DNA from 3 places in the Pectobacterium aroidearum genome. Region 2 is predicted to be linked to each of the others. Evidence: predicted binding sites of a transcription regulator. Region 2 holds the regulator's gene; each other region holds the start of a gene.
The links. The regulator PurR, encoded in region 2, represses purine synthesis genes. The targets are predictions, from matches to a motif close to CANGCAAACGTTTGCNTG.

Region 1 (8,287 bases), 1.5 Mb from region 2:
TACGACGCGGTGGTATGAGCTGTCTGTATTGGTGATGAAAGGGCGTCCTTTACCCGCCATCACATCGAACGTGTCATAACGCAAACCACCCAGCAACTGCCAGCGATCGTTAAGACGGATAGCGTCCTGCATAAATAAAGCTTTGCTGTCGATATTCTCGCGCTGGTCACTGTCTTTCGCGTTGACGGCAGTAGAGGCTGGTTGCTGGCCGTACACCGGGTTATAGATGTTGAATCCTGAAGCCGCTGTACCGCGGATCATATCGCCACGGAATGTTCTATCCGCTTCATAGTCAAACCCAAACAGCAACTGGTGATTGATGCGACCCCAGTCAACGTCGCCATTCAGCGTAAGCTGGACAATTTGCGCCTGGCTATGCGCATAGCTTGTAGCGTCTGGCTGACGTGTCAGGACTCCCGTATTGGCATTGTATTTTGTAGCACGCGCCTGATTATCACTGTAGCGGTTGCGGTTATACGAATAGGTCAGGCTGCTTTTCCAGCGGTCATTCAGATTGCGGTCAACCTGCATGGTGACGCTGTCCTGATCGCCGCGTGTTGCATTGTAGCTTTCATCAAAGCGGCGATCGCGCGGTGTATTAACTGGCTTGCCTGTCTTCGGATCGATAAGGGTGCCGCGATCGAAAGGCGTCAGGTATTCCATATGTTCGTAGGAAACACGTACCGTGGTGTCTTCGCCGTACCACATGAGGGATGGCGCAACCGTCGTCTGGCGGTTACGCCCGAAGTTGCGCCAGTAATCAGTTTCATCGTGATCGACCACCATACGGTAAGCCAGACCAGACGTACCTAACGGACCGGTGACATCCAACTGGCCGCCGCCGCCCTTGAAGCTGCTTCCCCAGCCTTCAATGTGCGTTTTCTGTACCAGTTCAGGCTTTTTGCTGATGATATTGATCACGCCGCCGGGTTCACCCATGCCGTAGAGCATGGAGGCCGGGCCTTTCAGCACTTCGACGCGCTCGCTGCTGGGCGTAAAGTTGCGTGCCTGAATGGAGCGTACGCCGTCGCGGAAAATCGAACCGTCGCGGTTATCGCCGAAGCCGCGTTTGATGATGGCATCCTGTGTGCCGCCCAGCGTATTCGACTGGGTGATACCGCTGACGTTATACAGCGCTTCATCGATGTTGCGTACCGCACGATCGTCAAGTACCTGAGTCGGAACGACGTTGACGGCCTGTGGCACATCCAGCAGGCGGCTTTCGGTTCGGGTGCCGGTCACGGTTTTATGCGGCTGATAACCCGTCTCTTTTCCCGTCTGCTCGCCAGGTTTTGCGCTCACCACCATGGTGTCTTCTTTGCCATCAACAATGGCGGCCTGAATGCTAAACGGCAACAGCGCCAGCAGCGGCCAGCCGTGGCGGAACGTGGTCTTTCTTATAGCAAACTTATTCATGCGAAATCTGACTCCAATAAATCCCTGAAAATTCAATAGGTAAAAACTGCTGGTAGAGTTGTTGTAGTGTTTGTTGCGGATCGATATCGGCAAACCGATCCGGGTAAAGCGCCTTGGCAAACATTTCGACCATCACGACGTGGTACGGGCTGAGGTAGAAGTTGTGCCACATGCTCCAGGCCCGGCCTGTTTGTACGGCTTGCAGGTGAGACAAAATAGGTTCCTGACGGATAAGCGTGTCGAAGCTCTCTTTCGCCTGCGCGGCGTTCACCAGCGGTCCGAGCATCAGACTGGAGAAACGTTTGCCTTCCGGCCCGGCCATGCCGGTGGCGATGTAGACATCAGGATTGGCAGCCAGCACGCGCTCTGGGCTCAACTCCCCGTAGACGCTGTTGATGGTGCCGTTGGCAATATTCTCGCCGCCAGCGAAAGTCAGCAGGTCGCCAAGGCTGCCGCCGACCGCCGTGGTGCAGCAGGTATCACGTCTACCCAGATGCAAATGCAGCATGACCGTCGGTTTTTTACCGTGGTATTGCGCGATACGCTGGCGAACCACGTCCATATGCTGCTGATAGAAATTGCTGAAGGCGGCAGCGCGCTGGGGCTGATTCAGCACCTCGCCGAGCAGGCGAATACTGGGTAACGTGTTGTTAAGCAGGTCGATACGCAGGTCGACGTAAATAAACGGGATCCCGGCACGAGTCAGCGTTTGTTGCAGCAGGTCTTCATTGGCCGCGTTTTTTGCCAACCGGGGAAGAATGACCAGATCGGGTTTTAGCGGCAGCAGCATCTCCGCGTTCATAGCTTGCAGGCTGCCGTTACCTAACTGTGGGATCTGGTTAAGCTGTGGGAATTTTTCGGTATAGCGTGACCAGCTTTGCGCATCGTAGCGCGCCATATCTCCCGGCCAGCCGACAACATGCTTTGCCGGGTTATCAGGCTGAAGCAGTGCCAGCGTATATAGCATGCGGCTCTCACCCAGAATGATGCGTTGGGGATTGTCTGGTATTTCCACCTGTCGGCCCAACATATCGGTGACCGTTTTTGCTTGTAGGAATGGGCTGAGGAAAAGCAGACAGAGTAGTAAGACAGTACGCATGGGGGAGTTCACAGAATTTAGGATGGGGAAAGATAATCATTGTCATTTTCGTTTTCAACCGATGAAAAGTGGGTGTAATTCCGGTTGATAGAAATGTTCTTTTTTATCTGAGTCTTAGTGTTCGCTTAGTAAAGATTAGTAAATATTTAAAGCGCGGATAGGGCTGAAAATAGCGATGTGTCGCGTGTGTGTAGGGAGGAAATATGCGGAGAAGGGGAGCTAAGAAAAAAGCAGGAAGAGGAAGTGAGTAAGGCTCCGTAGTGGGAGCCTTACTAAGATGATGAAGAGACAGAATTACTCAGCAGCGTAGCCCTGTGGCGGAATACGCACGCTGTCCAGCCAGGCTTCATTATCCCGCATCACCAGTCTGCCGTTCAGGAACCAGTTAATGACCATCGGATAAATCGTGTGCTCGTGCGTTTTCACGCGTTCGCTCAGGCTTTCTTCGGTGTCGTCACTAAATACAGGCACCTTCGCTTGCAGAATCAGTGGGCCACCATCCAGCTCATCCGTGACAAAATGCACGGAAGTCCCATGTTCCCGATCGCCATTTTCCAGCGCCTTGCGGTGTGTATGCAGGCCGGGATATTTGGGCAGCAGAGAAGGGTGAATGTTCAGCATTTTGCCGGCAAATTGGGCAACAAATTCCGGGCTAAGAATCCGCATGTAACCTGCCAGAACCACCAGCGCCGGCTCATATTGCTCAATTTCATTTGCCAGTGCGGCATCAAATGCGGCGCGATCGGCAAAATCTTCAGGGTTCAGGACGCACGTAGGAATATCCGCATTCTGCGCGCGTTCCAGCCCGTAGGCCTCCGCATTATTACTGAATACGGCGACGATCTTTCCTTTGAGACGTCCGTTCTTACAGGCGTCAATCAACGCCTGCAAGTTGCTTCCATGACCTGAAATCAGCACAACGATGTTTTTCATCAGTTAATAACCACTGCGTCTCCGGCATCGGTTTGAGTAATGACGCCGATTTTCCATGCGTTTTCACCGCTGCTGTTGAGTAATGCAACGGCCTCGTCTGCCTGTTCGGCTGGCAGTGCGATGATCATACCAACACCGCAGTTAAAAGTACGATACATTTCGTGACGGCTGACATTCCCGGCCTGTTGCAGCCAGTTGAACACCGCAGGCCATTGCCAGCTGGATTCATCGATAGTCGCCTGCATACCTTCTGGCAGAACGCGTGGGATATTTTCCCAGAAGCCGCCGCCGGTCAGGTGAGAAATCGCATGGACGTCCACTTTCTCAATCAGGGACAGGATGGATTTCACGTAGATTTTGGTCGGTGCCAGCAGGTGATCGGCCAGCGGTTTGCCTTCCAGCTCGAACTGCTCTGGATCGGTTTTGCTGACTTCAAGCACTTTGCGTACCAGAGAATAACCGTTTGAGTGCGGCCCGCTGGACGCGAGGGCAACCAGAACATCGCCGTTCTGGACTTTGCTGCCGTCAATGATTTCTGATTTTTCTACGACACCGACGCAGAAGCCGGCAACGTCGTAGTCTTCGCCGTGGTACATGCCCGGCATTTCGGCGGTTTCGCCACCGACCAGCGCACAGCCTGATTGCTTACAGCCTTCCGCGATACCGGTAATCACACTGGCAGCCGTATCGACATCCAGTTTGCCTGTAGCGTAATAGTCGAGGAAGAACAGCGGCTCAGCACCCTGAACCACCAGATCGTTCACGCACATCGCAACCAGATCGATACCAATGGTATCGTGGCGCTTCAGGTCCATCGCCAGGCGCAGTTTGGTGCCGACTCCGTCAGTGCCGGAAACCAGAATCGGTTCGCGGTATTTTTGCGGTAAGGCGCACAAGGCACCGAAACCACCCAATCCACCCATAACTTCCGGGCGACGGGTCTGTTTCACTACACCTTTAATACGGTCTACCAATGCATTACCCGCATCGATATCCACGCCTGCGTCTTTATAGCTGAGAGAGGTTTTGTCGGTCACTGCTGAGTCCCCACGAAGGTTACGGGTCGTATTCAGAAAACACGGTATTTAGAAAACATACTGTGGTAAAAATAATGCGCGCTAATTCTAACAGTGTAGGCAATCGTTTGCGAGCGATGAGTCATCGGCTGGCTATTTTTCGCTAACGGCGACAATTTCTCTCCTCGGTTGATCTGGATCAGGCTTAATCATATGGCGCTAAGTAAAAAAGGCGGTATAATCCCGCGATTTTTTTTACGACGGGCTCTCGTGCCCGCCGCCCTGCGGGCCGCCGCAAGCGGTGTTTAAAAACGCGTTTGGCGTTTTTGTCCGTCCACTAGCCGATGGGGAGATAATGATGAAGATCGTCGAGGTGAAACACCCGCTCGTCAAACACAAACTGGGTTTGATGCGAGAGAACGATATTAGTACGAAGCGTTTTCGTGAACTGGCTTCCGAAGTGGGAAGTTTGCTGACTTACGAAGCGACGGCTGACCTGGCAACCGAAAAAGTCACCATTGATGGCTGGTGCGGTCCAGTTGAAGTCGATCAGATCAAAGGCAAGAAAATTACCGTCGTACCGATTCTCCGTGCAGGATTAGGGATGATGGAAGGCGTGCTGGAAAATGTCCCTAGCGCGCGTATCAGCGTTGTCGGTATCTACCGTGATGAAGAGACGCTAGAGCCTGTTCCTTATTTCCAAAAGCTGGTTTCCAATATCGAAGAGCGCATGGCGCTGGTGGTTGACCCTATGTTGGCAACCGGCGGTTCAATGATTGCGACGATCGATCTGCTGAAAAAAGCGGGTTGTCACAGCATTAAGGTGTTGGTGTTGGTCGCGGCGCCAGAAGGGATTGCCGCACTGGAAAAAGCTCACCCGGATATCGAGCTTTACACAGCATCCATCGATAAAGGCCTCAACGAGCAGGGTTACATCATGCCGGGCCTGGGCGATGCGGGCGATAAAATATTTGGTACGAAATAACAGGTAAGCCGACTTATAGTCGGCTTTTTTTTGGCGCCAACCTAAGTATTGCCTATGGTGCGCCACGGCCTGTGTTACGTCACACGCGGTTCTTTTATACATCAGCAGTCACCATTCTCCTGCTTCGCTACGGCGGGGCGGGGTGAGTCTGGCTGTGATAATAAGTGCGGGTCTACCTGCACACACAAATAGCAACACTCGATAACAACATTACAGAGGATATTGAAGATGACTCGTCGCGCCATCGGGGTAAGTGAACGACCACCCTTGTTACAAACCATCCCGTTGAGTTTCCAGCATCTGTTTGCGATGTTTGGCGCTACCGTTCTGGTACCCATTCTGTTCAAGATCAATCCGGCAACCGTACTGTTATTCAACGGTGTCGGTACGCTGCTTTATTTATTCATTTGTAAGGGGAAAATCCCGGCGTATCTGGGGTCGAGTTTCGCGTTCATTTCTCCGGTTTTACTGCTGTTGCCGCTGGGATACGAGGTCGCACTAGGTGGTTTCATCATGTGCGGCGTGTTGTTCTGTCTGGTGGCGCTGATTGTTAAGAAAGCGGGGACTGGCTGGCTGAATGTGCTGTTCCCCCCTGCGGCGATGGGGGCGATTGTTGCGGTTATCGGCCTTGAACTGGCCGGTGTGGCGGCGGGAATGGCCGGATTGTTGCCTGCCGATGGCGCTTCTGTCGATTCTACCGCGGTGACGATTTCACTGGCGACGCTAGCAATCACCATTCTGGGATCGGTACTGTTTCGCGGTTTTCTGGCGATCATCCCGATTCTGATCGGGGTACTGGCAGGCTATGCGCTGTCGTTCGCGCTGGGCGTGGTGGATTTGACCCCGATTCGTGAAGCGCACTGGTTTGCGATGCCAACATTCTACACGCCGCGCTTTGAATGGTTTGCCATTCTGGCGATTCTGCCTGCGGCACTGGTGGTGATTGCAGAACACGTTGGCCATCTGGTTGTGACGGCGAATATCGTGAAGAAAGATCTGATGCGTGAACCGGGGCTGCATCGCTCCATGTTCGCCAACGGCATTTCTACCGTGCTGTCCGGCTTCTTTGGTTCTACGCCGAACACAACCTACGGTGAAAACATCGGCGTGCTGGCGATTACCAAAGTGTACAGCACCTGGGTTATCGGCGGTGCAGCGATCCTCGCGATTCTGCTCTCCTGCGTGGGCAAACTGGCGGCGGCGATTCAGGCTGTACCGGTTCCTGTCATGGGCGGTGTATCGCTGTTGCTGTACGGCGTGATTGGGGCGTCTGGTATTCGCGTACTGATTGAATCCAAAGTGGATTACAACAAAGCGCAAAACCTGATCCTGACCTCCGTGATCCTGATCATTGGCGTCAGCGGCGCAAAAGTGCATCTGGGCGCGACTGAGCTGAAAGGCATGGCGCTGGCGACGGTTGTCGGTATCGGGATGAGCCTGGTGTTTAAGGTCATCAGCCTGTTCCGCAAAGAGGAAGAGATCCTCGATGCGCCGGAAGAGAACGACGCACGTTCATAACCGCATTAGTTCCCCTGTTGAGGCCGTCACTATCGCGTCCTCAACAGGGCACGGTTTCTGTGATAAACTCGATCCGATTTCCTGCCCGTTTTGCTTGAGGTGATTCTGAACACGCCGGCACAGCTTTCATTGCCACTCTACTTACCCGATGACGAAACCTTTGCCAGTTTCTATCCGGGTGAAAACGCGTCTCTTCTTGCCGCTATTAATAATGCTTTGCATCAGGAGCATGGTAGCTACATCTATTTCTGGTCACGCGAAGGGGGCGGGCGCAGCCATCTGCTGCATGCTGCCTGCGCTGAACTGTCGCGTCAGGAACGCGCGGTGGGCTACGTGCCGTTAGATAAGCGCGCCTATTTTGTGCCGGATGTGTTGGAAGGTATGGAGCAACTGGCGCTGGTGTGTATCGATAACATCGAATCGATTGCGGGTGATGAAGAGTGGGAAATGGCAGTGTTTAACTTGTATAACCGCATTCAGGAAACAGGACGTGCTCGGCTGTTGATTACCGGCGATCGTCCGCCGCGTCAGCTGAATTTACACCTGCCCGATCTGGCTTCTCGTCTCGACTGGGGACAAATCTACAAGCTGCAACCGCTGTCGGATGATGAGAAAGGGGAAGCGCTACAGCTGCGCGCCAGACTGCGCGGGTTCGAATTGCCGGAAGACGTGAGCCGTTTTCTGCTTAAACGTCTGGATCGGGAAATGCGGACGTTATTTATGACGCTCGATCAGCTTGACCACGCTTCCATCACCGCACAGCGCAAGCTGACCATTCCTTTTGTGAAAGAGATCCTCGGACTGTAGTTAACGATCGTTGTTAAAAGATCGTCGTTGAGGATCGTTCACGTCTCTCGTTTACAACTATTTTTACCGCCATTTTTTACAACGACAGTATTTCCAGCACCTGTTCCGGCGGGCGGCCAATACGTGCCTGGCCGTGCGCCACGACGATAGGGCGCTCGATGAGTTTCGGGTTATCGACCATTGCCTGAATCAGCTGCGTTTCTGTCAGCGCGGTATCGGACAGCCCCAACTGCTGATAACGCTCTTCTTTGGTTCTCATTAACTCACGTGCGCTGTTAAAGCCCAATTGTTGAATAAGCTGAGCCAGCGTCGCGGCATCGGGCGGCGTGTCGAGATAGAGCACGACGTCGGGCGTGACATTGTGTTCCTGCAACAGCGCCAGCGTTTCACGGCTTTTGGAGCAGCGCGGGTTGTGGTAAATCGTCACGGATGTTTGGGTTGAAGATTGTGTCATCGTCATGCTCCTTATCAGGATTTCTGGTACTGGCGGAAACGCTGCTGCAATTGGCGCAG
Region 2 (8,287 bases):
GCTGATGAAATACGTGCTGCATAAAGGCTTCGTCGGGATTGATGGCATCAGCCTGACGGTAGGGGAAGTCACCCGCGGGCGTTTCTGCGTGCATTTAATTCCTGAAACGCTGAACCGCACGACGCTGGGACAGAAACGTCTGGGGCATCGCATCAACATTGAAATCGATCCGCAGACACAGGCCGTAGTGGATACGGTTGAACGCGTGTTGGCCAGCAAGCAGGCGAGCGACCCCGCCAACGAAGCGTAATTTCTACGTTGCCTGTTTTTGTAAACCGGACGAACAACCTCGTCCGGTTTTCTCTTTCCTCTCAGCGTGAAACGCGTAATCCACCATCTATTCCATTGATACTGAATACGATCTGCCAGAGCTGAAGTTCTCTTGCTCTGAATTCCCCTGCACAAGCGTTCAAATAATAGCTGAACATTCGACGAAAGCGTTCAGTGTAGCGTGTGGCAAGTTGCGGCCAACATTGCTGAAAACGGGCTTGCCATGCCATTAATGTGCGATCGTAATCGGCACCGAAGTTGTGCCAGTCCTCCATCACCATGTAAGGCTCACTCGCCTGCGCAATGTGCTGTATGGAGGGAATGCAGGCGTTGGGGAAAATGTATTTATTCATCCAGGGGTCAATGTGTGGGGTGGTCTTATTGGCTCCGATGGTATGCAGCAGAAACAGTCCATCAGGCTTTAGATTACGCTTTGCCATGCGAAAGTAAGTGCCATAGTTACGCGGGCCGACGTGTTCAAACATGCCAACAGAAACAATCCGATCGAATTGCTGGTTCAGATCGCGGTAGTCTTGTAACGCAACGATGACGTCCAGATCCTGACAGCGCTGTTGTGCCAGTGCCTGCTGTTCTCTGGAAATGGTGATGCCGTAAACGGAAACACCGTAACGCCGCGCCGCGAACTCAGCAAGCCCGCCCCATCCGCAGCCGATATCCAGCAGCGTCATGCCGGATTTAAGCTGGAGTTTTTCACAAATCATGGTGAGTTTATCTTCCTGTGCCTGTTCCAGCGTTTGTGCCTGTTTCCAGTAGGCGCAGGAGTATTGCATGTAAGGATCCAGCATGAGGGTAAAAAGATCGTTCCCCAGGTCGTAGTGCACTTCACCGACCACTTGAGCGCGCCGACGGGATTGTAAATTCGTGACGCGAGAGAGGGCGACTCGCATGGCATCGTGCAGGCGGTGAGGTAAGGTTTTCCCTAGCCCTGCGCGCAGGACACGATGGAAAAACATATCCAGCCGTTCACACTCCCACCACCCATCCATATAGCTTTCACCTAATCCCAATGAACCTTCTCGCAAGACACGTTTAAAAATGCCGGGATTAATCACGCGGATGTCAAAAGGGCGGGTACCGTTGATTATGATATCCGCAGCGGCCAACTTATCCCGCATTATGCGGAACCAAGGCGTGGCATCGTGATCCCATTCTTCTGTATAAGGTGAACCCATCATGTCTCCTTAACTTTATGTAAAAGTATCGTAAAACACCTGGACAGCACTTATCGCAGCCGACGTAATCGGCTGTCACCAGAGGAAATGAAACGCGATAGTAGATTTATAACTGCTTCAGCCAGCATACAAGAAAATGGGCTGAAGCAGAGAGGAAAGCGAACAGGAATAGAAAAATCGTTTGGACGGTATTGCTGCCGTTAGCGGCGATAGTCGAGGTAAGGGCCGTCTGCAACCGAGCGGCGCTCAATCAGCGTCGGGTGCACTTCGATGACGTGCGCATCTTCCCGCTTGCTGGTAATGCGATCCAGCAACATCGCGAAAGCAGACTGCCCCAGACGCTCTTTCGGCTGATGGATGGTCGTCAGTGCCGGCGTAAAGAAACGCGCGTGGCGCACGTTGTCATAACCGATCACCGAAATATCCTGCGGCACGCGCAGACCTAATTCATCTGCCGCACAGATCGCGCCCATCGCCATGATATCGCCACCGCAGAATACGGCCGTTGGCCGCTGTTTCTGCGCGAGAATTTGATGCATCGCTTTATAACCGGACTCCGGCTCGAAATCGCCCTGAACAACCCACTCTTCACGCACGGTGATGTCGGCTTCCTTTAACGCTTTTAAGAAGCCGAGGTAGCGTCCGCTGCCGGTGTTACGTTCTTGAATACCAGGGATAGCACCGATATCCCGATGACCACGTTCGATCAGGTAGCGACCGGCCATATAACCGCCTTCAAAGGCGTTATCGATAATCGTATCGGTAAAATCGCTGTGCATCTGCCCCCAGTCCATCACGACCATCGGAATGCTGCGATAATCTTTCAGCATCGCCAACAGTTCAGGTGGATATTCGGCGCACATGACCAGCAGGCCGTCGACGCGTTTTTGCGCCAGCATGGAGAGATAGGCGCGCTGTTTACCGATGTCGTTATGCGAATTACACAGCACCAGCGTGTAACCCTTGGCGTAGCAGCTGTTTTCGACAGCTTCAATGATTTCGGCGAAGTAGGGCGCTTCGCTGGATGTGGCCAGCAAACCGATAGATTTGGTGTGATTAACTTTGAGGCTGCGGGCGACGGCGCTGGGCGAATAGTGCAATTCTTTGATTGCCGCCCTGACGGCTGCCTTGGTCTCTTCGGCGACGAAACGTGTTTTATTGATCACGTGCGATACGGTTGTGGTGGAAACGCCAGCACGTTTTGCCACATCTTTAATCGTTGCCATCTAAAAATGACTCCTGAACTTACCTGTTACAGACGTAAGTATATTGTTAATCGTTTGCCTACGTTTAATGTTCTTCTTCTAAGCTAAAAAACAGGATTTCAGAAGGAGAATGCCGAATGTTATACCGAAGGGATCTGGGTTGACGTTTTTCGACTGATACGCAGCGCTTTCATAAACAGCGGATTGTGTCCGATTTATCATGAAAGTGAAAGGGGTAATTTATACTATTAGTGATGCATACGTCCGAGATTTTTCACTAGAATTATGAAAGAATCGTAATAACCCTATTATTTGTAGATTTAACTGCCTAAATGGGTTCGGCTGTGAATCGCGGTGTCTTTATTTCAGATAGCGCTTTCAGGTGAAATTTTCAGCTAAAATTTGTTCGCTAATAAAGGAGTGGTTTATGGATACAGATCTGAAGATGTCTTTGCTGACAACCGTTGGCTCGTTGGCTGTCATCATCACGTTTAGTTTTATTGCGGTGCTGAATTAACCGAACGATGCTCTGCACAGGCTAGGTATTCAGACACGTTGATGCTACATAAAACGTGTCTGAATCATTTCCATTCGATGTAGGTTGTCTGTCTCTTAACGAATTGTCTGCGGTGTGACCACGCGACGCGCGCCCACGTAGTGCTCCTGCCAGTAATCTTCACTCAGCTTGCTGATACGAATATCTGAACCTGTACGCGGCGACTGAATAAATTTCCCTTCTCCCAGATAAACTCCGACGTGATCGGCTGCGCCACGATTATTGATGCGGAAGAACACCAAATCGCCGCTTTCCAGTTCGCTCTTTTTAATCGGAGCGGCATCACGCAGATGATACATTTCGTTAGCGGTGCGCGGAATTTGGATTTTAACGACATCTTTGTACGCGTAATAGACCAGCCCGCTGCAGTCGAATCCAGTAAAGGGTGATGAACCGCCCCAGTGATAAGGCTTACCTATCTGGCTCATCAACTTATTCATTGCTGTCGTTTTGGCATGCTGATAACGCTTTTTATGTGCCGCGCTCAGCGCCATTCCTTTTTCCGTGGGTGACGGGTTTTTATCTACCTTTCCCTTGAGCACTGTCTTTTTCAGCCCGGTTTTGACTCTGACCTGCGCGGTCGTCTGCTTCTCTTCTTCAGGCTTCAGCTTTTTGAGGTTTTTTTTCACTAGCGCGGGCGTGCTGCTTTGCGTCCGGGATGGCTTTTTCTCTGTTGATTTGTTCGCGCTACGGGGCTTGGTTTTCGTTCTGGCGGCGGTAGGTTCTGGTTTTTTGCTTTTGATCGGTGTCGGTGATTTAGCATTACCCTTTGTTTGGCGGCTTTTCTTGTTGGTTTCTTCAACGGCGCTTTTCTTCGGCGCAGAATGCGGGGTATGCGGCGCAGCCTGAACGACGTTCAGGGATAGATTACTGAAAAATAATATAAAAAGAGTAATAAATAAGCGCATAATAAAAGTGACCGAACATAATCCTTAACTCGCTCAATCCGCACAGTATTCCTGAAAACGGCGTCATAAAAAAGTGGGCATGACCGCTTTATTCATACAGAATAGTGAAAAAACGTTAATAGTTGTTTTTTCGATTGATTTATCAACGCATTCTGGTGTTGATTTCATCAATGGCGAATAACTTGCAGGGAAAATACCCTTACAAAAAATGGCGTTTTTTTGTGGCTAGTGGCATCGGTACAATATCACTGAGTCAATGTCGCTGTCGTGGTACCTCTGACGGCGGCTCATGGCTAGCGTTTTGGACGTTAGCCATCCTATAGGTTTAAGGAAGCAAGAAGATGACGACACCGACAATTGAAAAAATTCAGCGCCAAATTGCTGAAAACCCGATTTTGCTGTACATGAAAGGCTCCCCGAAATTGCCAAGCTGTGGTTTTTCCGCACAGACCGTTCAGGCGTTGTCTGCATGTGGCGAGCGTTTTGCGTATGTTGATATTTTACAGAACCCGGATATCCGCGCTGAGCTTCCGAAGTACGCGAACTGGCCGACATTCCCGCAGCTGTGGGTTGATGGTGAGTTGATTGGCGGTTGTGATATCGTGGTTGAAATGTTTCAGCGTGGCGAACTGCAACCGCTGATCAAAGAAACGGCAGACAAATACAAATCGCAGCAGGCCGATCAAGAGTAATACTTTCTTTTGGCGTAATGACGATGCGTAATGTTGTTACGATGCGAGCGTAAATCCTCTTCCAGCGGGTGCCTCATGGCACCCGTTTTTTGTTCTCTGGATTTCCCATTTTTTCAGTCTTCGGCTGATACGTCTTCCAGCGAATTTTCTTCCAGCGCAATCGGCCAGCCGCCCAGGCGTTTCCAGCGATTAACCAACTCGCAGAACAGTAATGCCGTCTGGTTGGTGTCATACAGCGCGGAGTGTGCCTGACTGGAGTCAAACGCAATCCCTGCGGTAATACAGGCCTTAGCTAGTACGGTTTGGCCTAACACCAACCCGCTGAGTGCCGCGGTATCGAAGGTAGCGAAAGGGTGGAACGGGTTACGTTTCAGGCTACAGCGCTCCGCTGCTGCCATCATGAAACTATGATCGAATGTGGCGTTATGCGCCACGATAATGGCACGATTACAGTTTTGCTCCTTGATCCCTTTTCGCACGACTTTGAAAATTTCATGCAGTGCATCATATTCGCTCACTGCACCGCGTAGCGGGTTTGTGGGGTCAATACCGTTAAATGCTAGCGCGGCGGGTTCGAGGATCGCGCCTTCGAATGGCTCAACATGAAAATGTAGCGTTTCATCTGGCTGCAACCAACCGTCTTGATCCATTTTTAATGTTACCGCCGCAACTTCCAGCAAGGCATCGGTTTTCGCATTGAATCCGGCAGTTTCAACATCAATCACTACCGGGTAAAACCCACGAAAACGACCGCTCAGGGCGTTCAGATCACTTTTATCAGCCATTTGTCTCTTAATTGTTAGCAAAACGCAGCGCGCATTATTGCAAATTTTGGCCGGAGATGCAGCATGCCGTTGCCGTTCAAACGACGGTGATGGCAGAAGAAGGGGGGAGAACAGGTGCTGCTGCAGCACCTGTATAAAGCGAGATATTAGTGGCCGATGCCGTTACCCGCGTGGGCATTTTCGATCAATTCGATTTTATAACCGTCTGGATCTTCAATGAACGCGATGACGGTGGTGCCGCCTTTGACCGGACCGGCTTCGCGCGTGACATTGCCACCTGCTTTGCGGATACGCTCACAGGTTGCGGCAACATCGTCGACGCCCAGTGCGATGTGACCATAGGCGTTGCCCAGATCATAACTGTCGACGCCCCAGTTGTAGGTCAGTTCAATAACCGCACCTTCGCTCTCTTCGGTATAACCGACGAAAGCCAGCGTGTATTTGTATTCGGTATTTTCGCTGGTGCGCAGCACGCGCATTCCCAGAACCTGAGTATAGAAATCGATAGAACGTTGTAAATCGCCAACACGCAGCATGGTGTGAAGTAAACGCATAGTGTCCTCGTTAAAAAGTGCAACAAAAGGGAAGTATAGCGTTGTGGCTCTGTCGAGTCCAAGCTGTTGGGATGATGCTAAAAATGCGACACGATGGTGAGGTTTGTGTTAAAACGTACTAACAGGAGGGGCAAATAGCGCGTTGGAGCACTTTTAGATCGCTTGACGTGTAAAAAAATCGTCAGTTATTACAATGGTTATCTAATTATTTTCATTATGACTGTCTGTTTTGGCTTGCCAGCGGTAAAGAACAGGGCTTCAATAAATAGAGTTGTAGCAGGAGGTGTTGTGCCAGAGCAACTTGAACTCTTTGTTGTCCCTAATCCATGCCGTGGTATTTGTCAGGCGGATGAAGGCGGGTATTGTCGCGGTTGCTTTCGCAGTCGTAATGAACGCTTTAGTTGGGGCCAAATGAGTGATGCGCAGAAACAGGATGTGCTGCGTTTGTGTCGGCAGAGAATGAAACGCTCACAGCGTTCAGAGAAAACCGATACGCCAGCAGAATCCCGTCAGCCATCGTTGTTTTAAGTCATCTTGTCTTAGATGATCTATTTACGTGAAATTTTGTTTAAGCAACGCAGGAGCGTTCGATTGAATAAAATAAGCCTGAGATCATTTTTAGAAGACTTTTATTTGATAGAATCCATTTCACGATGGTTCTATTTTTACAACAATAAAGTCGTTTCTTATTTTATAAATCAGAGTTGATTGCAATCCAGGGATATAACTTAGCGTGCTAACAATAAGGAGAGGTGATGGAATTGCCATTAGGATCTGATTTAGCCCGTCTGGTGCGCGTGTGGCGTGCGCTGGTCGATCATCGATTAAAACCACTTGAACTGACCCAGACGCATTGGGTTACGCTGCATAACATATACCATCTACCCCCTGGTCAGTCGCAGATTCAGCTGGCCAAAGCGATAGGTATTGAGCAACCCTCGTTAGTCCGAACATTGGATCAGCTTGAGGAAAAAGGGTTAATCACTCGCCACGTTTGTGCGCACGATCGTCGGGCAAAACGTATTATGCTGACCGAATCAGCAGAGCCGATTATACAGGCAGTCAATGGCGTAATTAGCCATACACGTAATGAAGTATTATTTGGAATTACGCCGGAGCAGGTTGATGAATTAGCGCTGCTGGTTGCGCGCCTTGAGAAAAATATATTGGCATTACATGAAAATCAAGCGTAGCTAAATTTGGGTTACGCAGAGGGAGAATTAAATCCCGGCAATATTACCGGTATCTGTTATTGGTTGTTTATTCCGGGAGTTGATTATTCGTTGTGACGCTCGCCACAGACAGTGGCGAGCGTCACACAGCATCAGCGTGGAGAAACGGTGATACTGCGGCCATTGCTGGCCATAGCAACGCGTTGACCTGCGCTGAATTTCGTATCGCCTTGTTTCTGTACCACCATAATGGTACTACCGTCATCACGACGAATTTCCAGTTCTACACCTTGCGTGCGGTTCAGTGCACCTGTGGCGCTTTGACCCGCTACACCGCCGGCGACTGCGCCAGCTGCTGTTGCCAGACTACGACCGGAACCGCCGCCGATAGTGTTACCCAGGAAACCACCCAATACGGCACCACCCAGTGCGCCGATCACGTTAGAATCTTCTCCCGCCTGAATCTGAACCGGGCGCGTAGAAACAATCGTACCGTAGGTAACGGTCTGTACCTGTTTAGCTTCGGATGCACTGTAAACATCACCTGAAAGCGTACTGGTATTAGCACAACCAGCCAGCGTGATACCTGCAAGGGTAACCACAAGTAAACGCTTCATCATAATTCAAACTCCTTAATCGCGAATATGTCGGGCTGGCACAGCCGCGGCCGACGCAGTGTTATACCAATAAATTATGGTCTGGCTCAGTGTAGCATGCCACTCTTTTTACTCTTTTTTTCAGAATATAATAGTGCGCTTAAATTTCGTATAAACAGAGAAGTAAATAGCACGAGAAGTGGTTTTTTTTGTAGCAAATATTATCAAAAACCCACATTTGGTTAAAACCTAGCCCGTGTGGCAAAAACGCAAAAAATTTAATAATTCAGCGTGTTAACGTGCTACTTTTATTCTCGATATAACGGTTGTTATCGGTGTTCTCTTTTTATCCCACA
Region 3 (8,287 bases), 1.4 Mb from region 2:
TCCGACTCTGTGCCACGCAGTGCAGCGTAGTAGGCAGCAATGCCTTCCAGCGCATGACGCGTTTCCAGAAGATCGAACTGTGATTCGGGATGAGTGCTCAGTAATTCTGCCAGCGGATCGCTGACGCTTTGCCATAGATTGGCTTGAACGAAGGTACCACCACCCTGACGGCGCAAAAGGAGACCTTTGGCTTCCAGGCGTTGAATGGCTTCTCTCAGAGAAGGGCGGGAAACATCGAACTGTTTTGCCAGTTCGCGCTCCGGTGGGAGCTTCTCGCCGGGGCGCAAGGTTCCCTCAAGTATCAGAAACTCCAACTGCTGCTCAATCACATCTGACAGTTTGGGCTGACGGATCTTGCTGTATGCCATAGTGAATTCTTCTCTGCGAATGGCGCGGAGTCAATTGGTAATACCAATTTAAAAAACGTGACGCTAAAGTAACAAAGTATTCACCTTCTGTCCATAAGGACCTTGAGCTAAATCACCAATCCCGCCAGATTTTAACAAATGCACGAGAAACATGCGGCAAAGTGATAGCCCGCCTGTGGTATGACCATTAATCCCCCCTGTCTATATTTTAACTTTTTTGAAACGTAAAGCAGGCATTGCTGAACCGTTTAAATGCGCAAATAGTGAATTTTAATTCGAAATATAAGAATTTTTATTCTTATAAGAAAAAGGAGATACCTCGACGCTCCTCATCGTGGTTAGCACCATTTTTACAGCGGGGATAACGAGATAATAAAAGGGAGTAAACCCAAAGAGGTACTCCCTCCCTAAATCACCTTCAGCTTCTCCTACTCAGGGGCTTAATCAATAAAAGGTAAGAATTTTGATGTAGCGATAGTTTTTAATTATCAGGCTATAAGAAATCAGTGCAATCTTGTGCACTTACCACTATTCTCTGGCAAACGGTAGCCGTTTTCTTATTTTAAGAAATACCACTCCGTAAAAATAAAATTACACAAACGTACAGTCACTAATACGCGTGTTCGTTCACACCGTGTTTTTTACTTGCACTGGCAGAGGGTTAAATTGGATGGATAATCAACAAACGGACGGCACGCTAAAGCGTGGTTTGAAAAACCGTCATATTCAGTTGATTGCCTTGGGTGGCGCGGTAGGTACTGGCCTCTTTCTTGGTATTGCGCAAACGATCAAAATGGCCGGACCATCGGTCCTGCTAGGCTATGCGATTGGCGGCCTGATCGCATTTCTCATTATGCGCCAGTTAGGCGAAATGGTGGTTGAAGAACCGGTAGCCGGATCGTTCAGCCACTTTGCTTATAAATACTGGGGCGATTTCGCGGGCTTTGCATCGGGATGGAACTACTGGGTACTGTATGTTCTTGTCGCCATGGCCGAGCTCAGCGCCGTGGGGATTTACGTCCAGTACTGGTGGCCAGACATCCCAACGTGGGTATCTGCTGCCGTATTCTTCCTGTTGATTAACGCCATCAATCTGGCAAACGTCAAAGTCTACGGTGAGATGGAGTTCTGGTTTGCCATCATCAAAGTCGCCGCGATTATTGGCATGATCGTCTTCGGCGGCTGGCTGCTGCTCAGCGGTACGGGCGGGCCGGAAGCCACCGTAACCAACCTGTGGGCCCAGGGCGGGTTCTTCCCGAACGGCGTGCTCGGCCTGGTGATGGCGATGGCCGTTATCATGTTCTCATTTGGCGGGCTGGAACTGGTGGGGATTACCGCAGCAGAAGCGGATGACCCAGAGAAAAGCATTCCACGCGCGACCAATCAGGTTATCTACCGCATCCTGATTTTCTACATCGGTTCACTCGCTATCCTGCTGTCACTTTACCCATGGGGCAAGGTTGTGGAAGGCGGTAGCCCGTTTGTCATGATCTTCCATGAACTGAACAGTAACGTCGTAGCAACGGTGCTGAACATCGTGGTACTGACCGCCGCGCTGTCCGTTTACAACAGCTGTGTGTACTGTAACAGTCGCATGCTGTTCGGTCTGGCGAAACAGGGTAATGGACCGAAAGTACTGCAAACCGTCGATCGCCGTGGCGTGCCGGTTGTCGCTATCGGTATCTCCGCGTTGGCGACAGCGCTGTGCGTACTGATCAACTACCTCATTCCCGGTAAAGCCTTCGAGCTGCTGATGGCGCTGGTCGTGTCCGCGCTTGTGATTAACTGGGCGATGATCAGTCTGGCGCACCTGAAGTTCCGCGCGCAAAAGGACAAAGAAGGCACCGTGACCAAGTTTAAGGCGCTGTTTTATCCGCTGGGTAACTACATCTGCCTGCTGTTCCTGGCCGGTATACTCGTCATCATGTTCCTGACACCGGGCATTCAGATTTCCGTCATGCTGATTCCGGTCTGGCTGATTATTCTGGGTGTAGGCTACTTCATCAAAAAGAAAAATCAGGTGAACTAAACCGTTCCCACATTCACCGTATCCTTTTCCATGGCCGACGCTGTCGGCCATTATTTTTCCTACCAACCCACAACAAACATCAGACCAACGCGCCGTATATCGTCAGAAGTGCGACCACCACTACCAGCACCAATGTCACCTTTTTCGCTAACGTCACAGCAGCTTTGGGCGTCTCTACCGGCTCAATGTGGGGTTCACGCGCCAGAGAAAATTGAGCCAACTGCGTTAACACCCAATATTGCGAACTGCGGAAATCCCCTAGCGACGCGAACCAGGCTGGCAACGCTTTTTCACCATGACCCAATAGTGCGTAAGCCGCACCGGCCAAACGCGCGGGAATCCAGTCAAGCCAATGCAGCAAGCTATCAACGCCGGACTGCGCACGTTCCAGCGGCGTGTTGTGCCGCGCCAGCCAGGTCTGTCTGGCACGTAGAAATGCGTATCCCATCAGCGCAATCGGCCCATATGGCCCGGCTGCGATGAACCAGAACAGCGGCGCTAAATAAAACCGGAAATTTATCCACAGCAACGCGTTTTGCAGTTCTTTCAACTGCTCGCTTTCGCCCGTGCCGACGGGCAGCCCGTGAATCAACGCCAGCTCCGTCGCCATTTCCCGGCGGGCATCTGCCTCGCCGCGTTGCGCCGCCTGCAAATAGCGCCGATAGTGCTGACGAATTTCACCCGCGCCAATGCACATCAGGCTGATAACAATCCACAGCAGAAGAGAAATCAGGCCGAACAGAATGCCGCTTGTGAGCCACAGCAGGCCAGCCACGATGCCCATGCTGCATAGCGTCAGGAACAACGTTTGAAATAAAGACGGAGATGGAACGTGCCGGAACACCACCTCAAGTCGATGATCGATCTGCCAGTGCTCTCCCTGTTTGAACAAGCGCTCCCAGGCCAGCGTAAACAACAGTGTAAACAGCGTCATTAATCTAGGCTCCCTTTGTTCTCTGTCCGATTTTCTTGTAGCTGACGATGATAGCCATCCCAGTCAAATGCCGGGCCGGGATCGGTTTTACGGCCCGGCGCGATGTCACTGTGCCCGGTAATTCGCGATAAAGTGATGGGGTAAGCCTGCATTAATAGGCGTGTAATCGCCACCAGCGAATGATACTGCTCCATGGTAAAAGGCAACGTATCCGTCCCTTCCAGCTCAATCCCAATAGAGAAATCATTACAGCGTTCGCGGCCTTCAAACATCGAAACACCAGCATGCCAGGCACGCTGATCGAACGACACATACTGTGTGATTTGCCCGTCACGGCGAATCAGGCAGTGTGCCGCAACGCGTAAATGGGAAATATCGGCAAAATAGGGATGCGCAGTGGGATCCAGCGTTGCTGTAAACAGTTGATCAATATAGGGTCCACCAAACTCACCGGGCGGCAAACTGATATTGTGGATCACCAATAAGGAAGGTACCTCGTTATTCGGGCGACCATCATAATGCGGTGAAGGCGTGTGTGTAATGTCGGATAACCAGCCATTTTCCAAAAGCATCGGCGATAACCTCGCATCGTGTCGTTTGCCGGCTGAATCAGGCGTAAAAACACCTTCAGGAGTAAAAACAATGTCAGGTGTAAAAACAAGGGTAACCAGAAGGTCCTTGTATCCAAGATACCATGTTTCGCGCCATCCTATCTATCCAACCGGATATCAATAGGTTTTACCGTTCATTTTGTGATGTTCTCGTCGCTTTCCTATCCGTAATCACTCTCCGCCGCCTTTTTTATTCATGTGAAGTCCCTAACCTCATTATGTGACAAAAATCACATTACAAATGTAATAGAGCAACAAAAGGCAATCGTTTTCGTGCATTGCGTCTATTTTTACTTAAAATGCATACCAAAATTATCTTCTGATTTTTTTAGATATTGCAAAAACTTATTCCGCGCTCTTACGCACGACGTCAATGACATCTCTAACACTATGGTACTTAAGATGAAAAAAACTTTCGCCGCAGGCGCCTTGCTCGCACTGTCATGCTCAATGCCTGCCCTTGCCGACAGCAATAAAGCCGAATACCTCTCCGACTGGTGGCACCAGAGTATTAACGTCGTCGGCAGCGCCCACACGCGTTTTGGACCGCAACTAAACAGCACGACCTATCTGGAATACGAAGCGTTTGCACGTAAAGACTGGTTCGATTTCTACGGTTACGCCGATGCGCCGAAGTTTTTTGGTGGCGATCCCGCTAGCCGCGGTATTTGGGACAAAGGCTCTCCTCTGTTTGTCGAGATCGAACCACGCTTCTCCATTGATAAACTGACGGGAACTGACCTCAGCTTTGGTCCGTTTAAAGAGTGGTACATCGCCAATAACGTTATTTACGATCAGGGTCGCAACAGCGGTTCACGCCAGAGCACCTGGTACATGGGGTTAGGCACCGATATTGATACCGGCACCGACCTGTCTCTGTCAGTGAACGGCTATGCCAAATACCAATGGCAAAACTACGGCGCAGCGAACGAAAACGAGTGGGACGGCTACCGCGTAAAAGTGAAATACTCTTACCCACTGGGCTCTCTGCTGGGCGGCAACGTCTCGTATATCAGCTTCACCAATTTCGATTTTGGTTCAGAGCTGCGTGATAAATCAAATGCAAGCCGTACCAACAACTCTATTGCCTCCAGCCATATTCTGGCGCTGGGCTACGACCACTGGCACTACTCTTTCGTCGCACGTTATTTCCACAACGGCGGCCAATGGGCTGATGGCGCAGAACTCAATTTCGGCAAAGGTCCGTTTGAAGTGAAATCTACCGGCTGGGGATACTACCTGGTCGTCGGTTATAACTTCTAAAGCCGTATACCCTTTACGGCGACCACGGATGTTCGCCGCAAAGGAAAATGAAAGTAAAACATTGAATTTTAATAAATATTCATTCTGGATGTCCTGATATAAACAAGGTAGCATAGACCTCCGAATCCCCCCTTCGGAGTTTGTCATGTCAACGCGTCGCTACAGTCAGGAACAACGTCAAAAAACCTTGCTCGCTCGTATTGCACAAGATATCCCCGCCAGCGTGCAACTGGCCTTGCGTGAAGATTTAGGTGGCATCGTCGATGCCAATCAAGACATTACCGCGCTTCTGTTACCCGACGACGAGACCGTCAGCGCACGCATTATCACGCGTGAAGCGGGTATCTTCTGCGGTGCGCGTTGGCTTGAAGAAGTCTTTTCTCAATTGGGCAACACAACAACGATCGTCTGGCACGTCGCCGATGGCGATGCCATCACCCCCAACCAAACGCTATGTGAGATTACGGGGCCAGCCAAACAGCTTCTGACTGGCGAGCGCACGGCGCTAAATTTCCTGCAAACGCTGTCTGGCGTCGCAACGGAAGTCAGCCGCTATGTCGCGGTATTGCAGGGAACGCGCACTCGGCTGCTGGATACACGTAAAACGCTGCCAGGACTGCGAACCGCACTGAAATACGCCGTATCATGCGGTGGTGGAGATAACCATCGGCTCGGCCTATCCGATGCTTTTCTGATTAAGGAAAACCATATCATCGCCGCTGGCTCAATCAAAAATGCGGTCGAAAAAGCACAGTTTCTGCGCAATGATGTTCCGGTAGAAGTTGAAGTCGAATCGCTGGATGAATTACAGCAGGCGCTGGACGCAGGTGCCGATATCATCATGCTGGATAATTTCAGTCTGGATAACATCCGGGAAGCCGTTAACACCACACAAGGCCGCGCACTACTGGAGATATCCGGTAATGTCACCCTCGACACGCTGCGTGGCTATGCAGAAACCGGCGTGGATTATATCTCGGTGGGGGCGTTAACCAAGCACGTACAGGCGCTGGATTTATCCATGCGCTTTATTTAAGCGTTCTCTTTTTCTTCCGACGGGGTGCCCTTTCGCACCTCGTTCTCGCTTATTTATCTCATCTTCCCATCACACCGTACCAATACGCCCTTCCTACTCTGCCCGGACTTTCTGTCCTGATAATGTGAATAATGCGTACCTGTCCGCAAAAATTTTTCACGCCTCTGCAAATGACTAAAAACATATCGTAGCGCTTTCCTATTTTCATTTTCCCCGCTCGCCAGCTTTCATTCCCTTTTCTATTCTGCCAGCCGTCCGTATGTATTTATGCGCCACCATATTTATGCGCCACAACAGGGAAATCAACATGACCACACAACAAGGATTCACACTGATTGAACTGATGATCGTCATTGCGATCGTCGCCATCCTCAGCGCCATTGGCGTTCCCGCCTATCAGGGCTATCTGCAAAAAGCGGCATTGACGGACATGCTGCAAACCATGGTGTCTTATAAAACACCCGTCGATCTCTGCGGGCTGGAAAATGCCGCTTTTACCGCCTGTAGCGCAGGAAATCAGGGGATTCCGGGCAGCAAATCTTCACGCTATGTCAGTGCCGTTAGCGTCGCCCAAGGAGTAATTACGCTGACCGGACAATCCACTCTGCAAGGGCTACGCGTTATTCTGACGCCAACGTGGGATAGCGAAACCGGCGCCTCACGCTGGACGAAAAACTGTGCCACAGATAACGGCGCAGAAAGCCTGCAAGCCACCTGTCAGGACGTTTTCCGTTTCGATAACACGGCAGGTTAATCATGACAGACTCGTCCTTCTCCTCCGAGCATACGCTCAGCGAACTACAGACGCTGTGCCGACGTTATCAGGCATTACTGCTTAACCTCGATGAACAAACACTGTCGGTTGCAGTCACAACCTCCCCTTCGGCGGAGATGATTGCCGCGCTGCGTTTTGCCAGCAATCGCCGCATTATGGTGGAGCAATGGCCGCAGGCCAGAATGGAACAGCAGCTTAACCCCGTGAATGCCGTTGCCGAACCCACAGAGACTTACCATACCAGCATTTATAACAACGGCACCGGGCAACAAGAGCATGACGACGACTCCCCCGTTGCACAATTTATCCATCAAACGTTGCGTCTCGCGGTTCAGCGACGCGCCTCGGATATTCACTTTGAGCCCTTACTGGACAACTATCGCGTACGGCTACGCATTGATGGCGTGTTACAGGCAATATCCGCACCGCCTCACGAACTGACAAACCGTATTACCGCGCGGCTGAAAATCATGGGTAAGTTAAACATCGCCGAACGACGATTGCCGCAAGACGGCCAGTTCAGCCTGATGCTGGATCAACAAACCTATTCGTTACGTATCGCTACGCTCCCTGTACAGCAGGGAGAAAAAGTGGTGTTGCGTATTTTGCAAACGCACCAGCAGGAGCTGGTGCTAGATAAACTTGGGCTTACCGCAAAAGCATTACAGCAGGTGATTCACGTGCTGAGCGCCTCACAGGGGATGCTGTTAGTTACGGGTCCGACAGGCAGTGGAAAAACGGTCACGCTTTACAGCGCGATACGCTGGCTGAACGATAGCAGTCGCAATATCTGTAGCGTAGAAGATCCCGTCGAGATCCCCTTGCAGGGTATCAACCAAACGGCAATCAATCCTAAAGCCGAGTTGGAATTTGGCCGAGTGTTACGTGCGCTGCTACGTCAGGATCCCGACGTGATTATGATCGGAGAAATCCGCGATGCCGAAACCGCAGAAATTGCGGTCAAAGCCGCACAAACCGGTCATTTGGTCATGTCCACGTTGCATACCAACTCTGCCGTAGAAACGCTAACCCGACTCAGTCACCTGGGCATCCCCGGCTATCTGCTAGCTGCGGCGCTAAAGCTCATCATCGCACAACGCCTTGTACGTCGGTTATGTCCACACTGTAAAACGCCGGGAGAATCACTACTTTCTCTGCCAAACGACATATGGCAAGGGCCACTGCACCATTGGCAAGCCCGCGGCTGTAGCCACTGTTTCTCTGGCTACTATGGCCGCGTCGCGATCTATGAATTACTTCCCATCACGCCA

Region 1: purM (phosphoribosylformylglycinamidine cyclo-ligase) is a predicted target of PurR. The motif match lies at 4,582-4,599, and genes of this name have one in related genera.
Region 3: AB8809_RS03600 (nucleoside-specific channel-forming protein Tsx) is a predicted target of PurR. The motif match lies at 4,201-4,218, and genes of this name have one in related genera.

Annotation. Positions count from the first base shown of each region.
Region 1 is NZ_CP166097.1:3,739,339-3,747,625, reverse strand. Features, by position in the region: gene AB8809_RS17065 (TonB-dependent siderophore receptor) at 1-1,416, opposite strand, end outside; gene AB8809_RS17060 (ABC transporter substrate-binding protein) at 1,409-2,515, opposite strand; gene purN (phosphoribosylglycinamide formyltransferase) at 2,810-3,448, opposite strand; gene purM (phosphoribosylformylglycinamidine cyclo-ligase) at 3,448-4,485, opposite strand; gene upp (uracil phosphoribosyltransferase) at 4,823-5,449, shown strand; gene uraA (uracil permease) at 5,678-6,967, shown strand; gene hda (DnaA inactivator Hda) at 7,067-7,774, shown strand; gene arsC (arsenate reductase (glutaredoxin)) at 7,851-8,228, opposite strand; gene AB8809_RS17025 (M48 family metalloprotease) at 8,243-8,287, opposite strand, start outside.
Region 2 is NZ_CP166097.1:2,230,973-2,239,259, forward strand. Features, by position in the region: gene AB8809_RS10320 (riboflavin synthase) at 1-250, shown strand, start outside; gene cfa (cyclopropane fatty acyl phospholipid synthase) at 312-1,463, opposite strand; gene purR (HTH-type transcriptional repressor PurR) at 1,664-2,689, opposite strand; gene AB8809_RS10335 (YnhF family membrane protein) at 3,096-3,185, shown strand; gene AB8809_RS10340 (NlpC/P60 family protein) at 3,281-4,132, opposite strand; gene AB8809_RS10345 (Grx4 family monothiol glutaredoxin) at 4,474-4,824, shown strand; gene rnt (ribonuclease T) at 4,938-5,609, opposite strand; gene gloA (lactoylglutathione lyase) at 5,756-6,163, opposite strand; gene AB8809_RS10360 (DUF1289 domain-containing protein) at 6,452-6,691, shown strand; gene slyA (transcriptional regulator SlyA) at 6,919-7,356, shown strand; gene AB8809_RS10370 (glycine zipper 2TM domain-containing protein) at 7,488-7,955, opposite strand.
Region 3 is NZ_CP166097.1:790,915-799,201, reverse strand. Features, by position in the region: gene pdhR (pyruvate dehydrogenase complex transcriptional repressor PdhR) at 1-368, opposite strand, end outside; gene AB8809_RS03615 (amino acid permease) at 1,039-2,397, shown strand; gene ampE (beta-lactamase regulator AmpE) at 2,477-3,331, opposite strand; gene ampD (1,6-anhydro-N-acetylmuramyl-L-alanine amidase AmpD) at 3,331-3,903, opposite strand; gene AB8809_RS03600 (nucleoside-specific channel-forming protein Tsx) at 4,345-5,205, shown strand; gene nadC (carboxylating nicotinate-nucleotide diphosphorylase) at 5,351-6,241, shown strand; gene ppdD (prepilin peptidase-dependent pilin) at 6,549-6,995, shown strand; gene gspE (type II secretion system protein GspE) at 6,998-8,287, shown strand, end outside.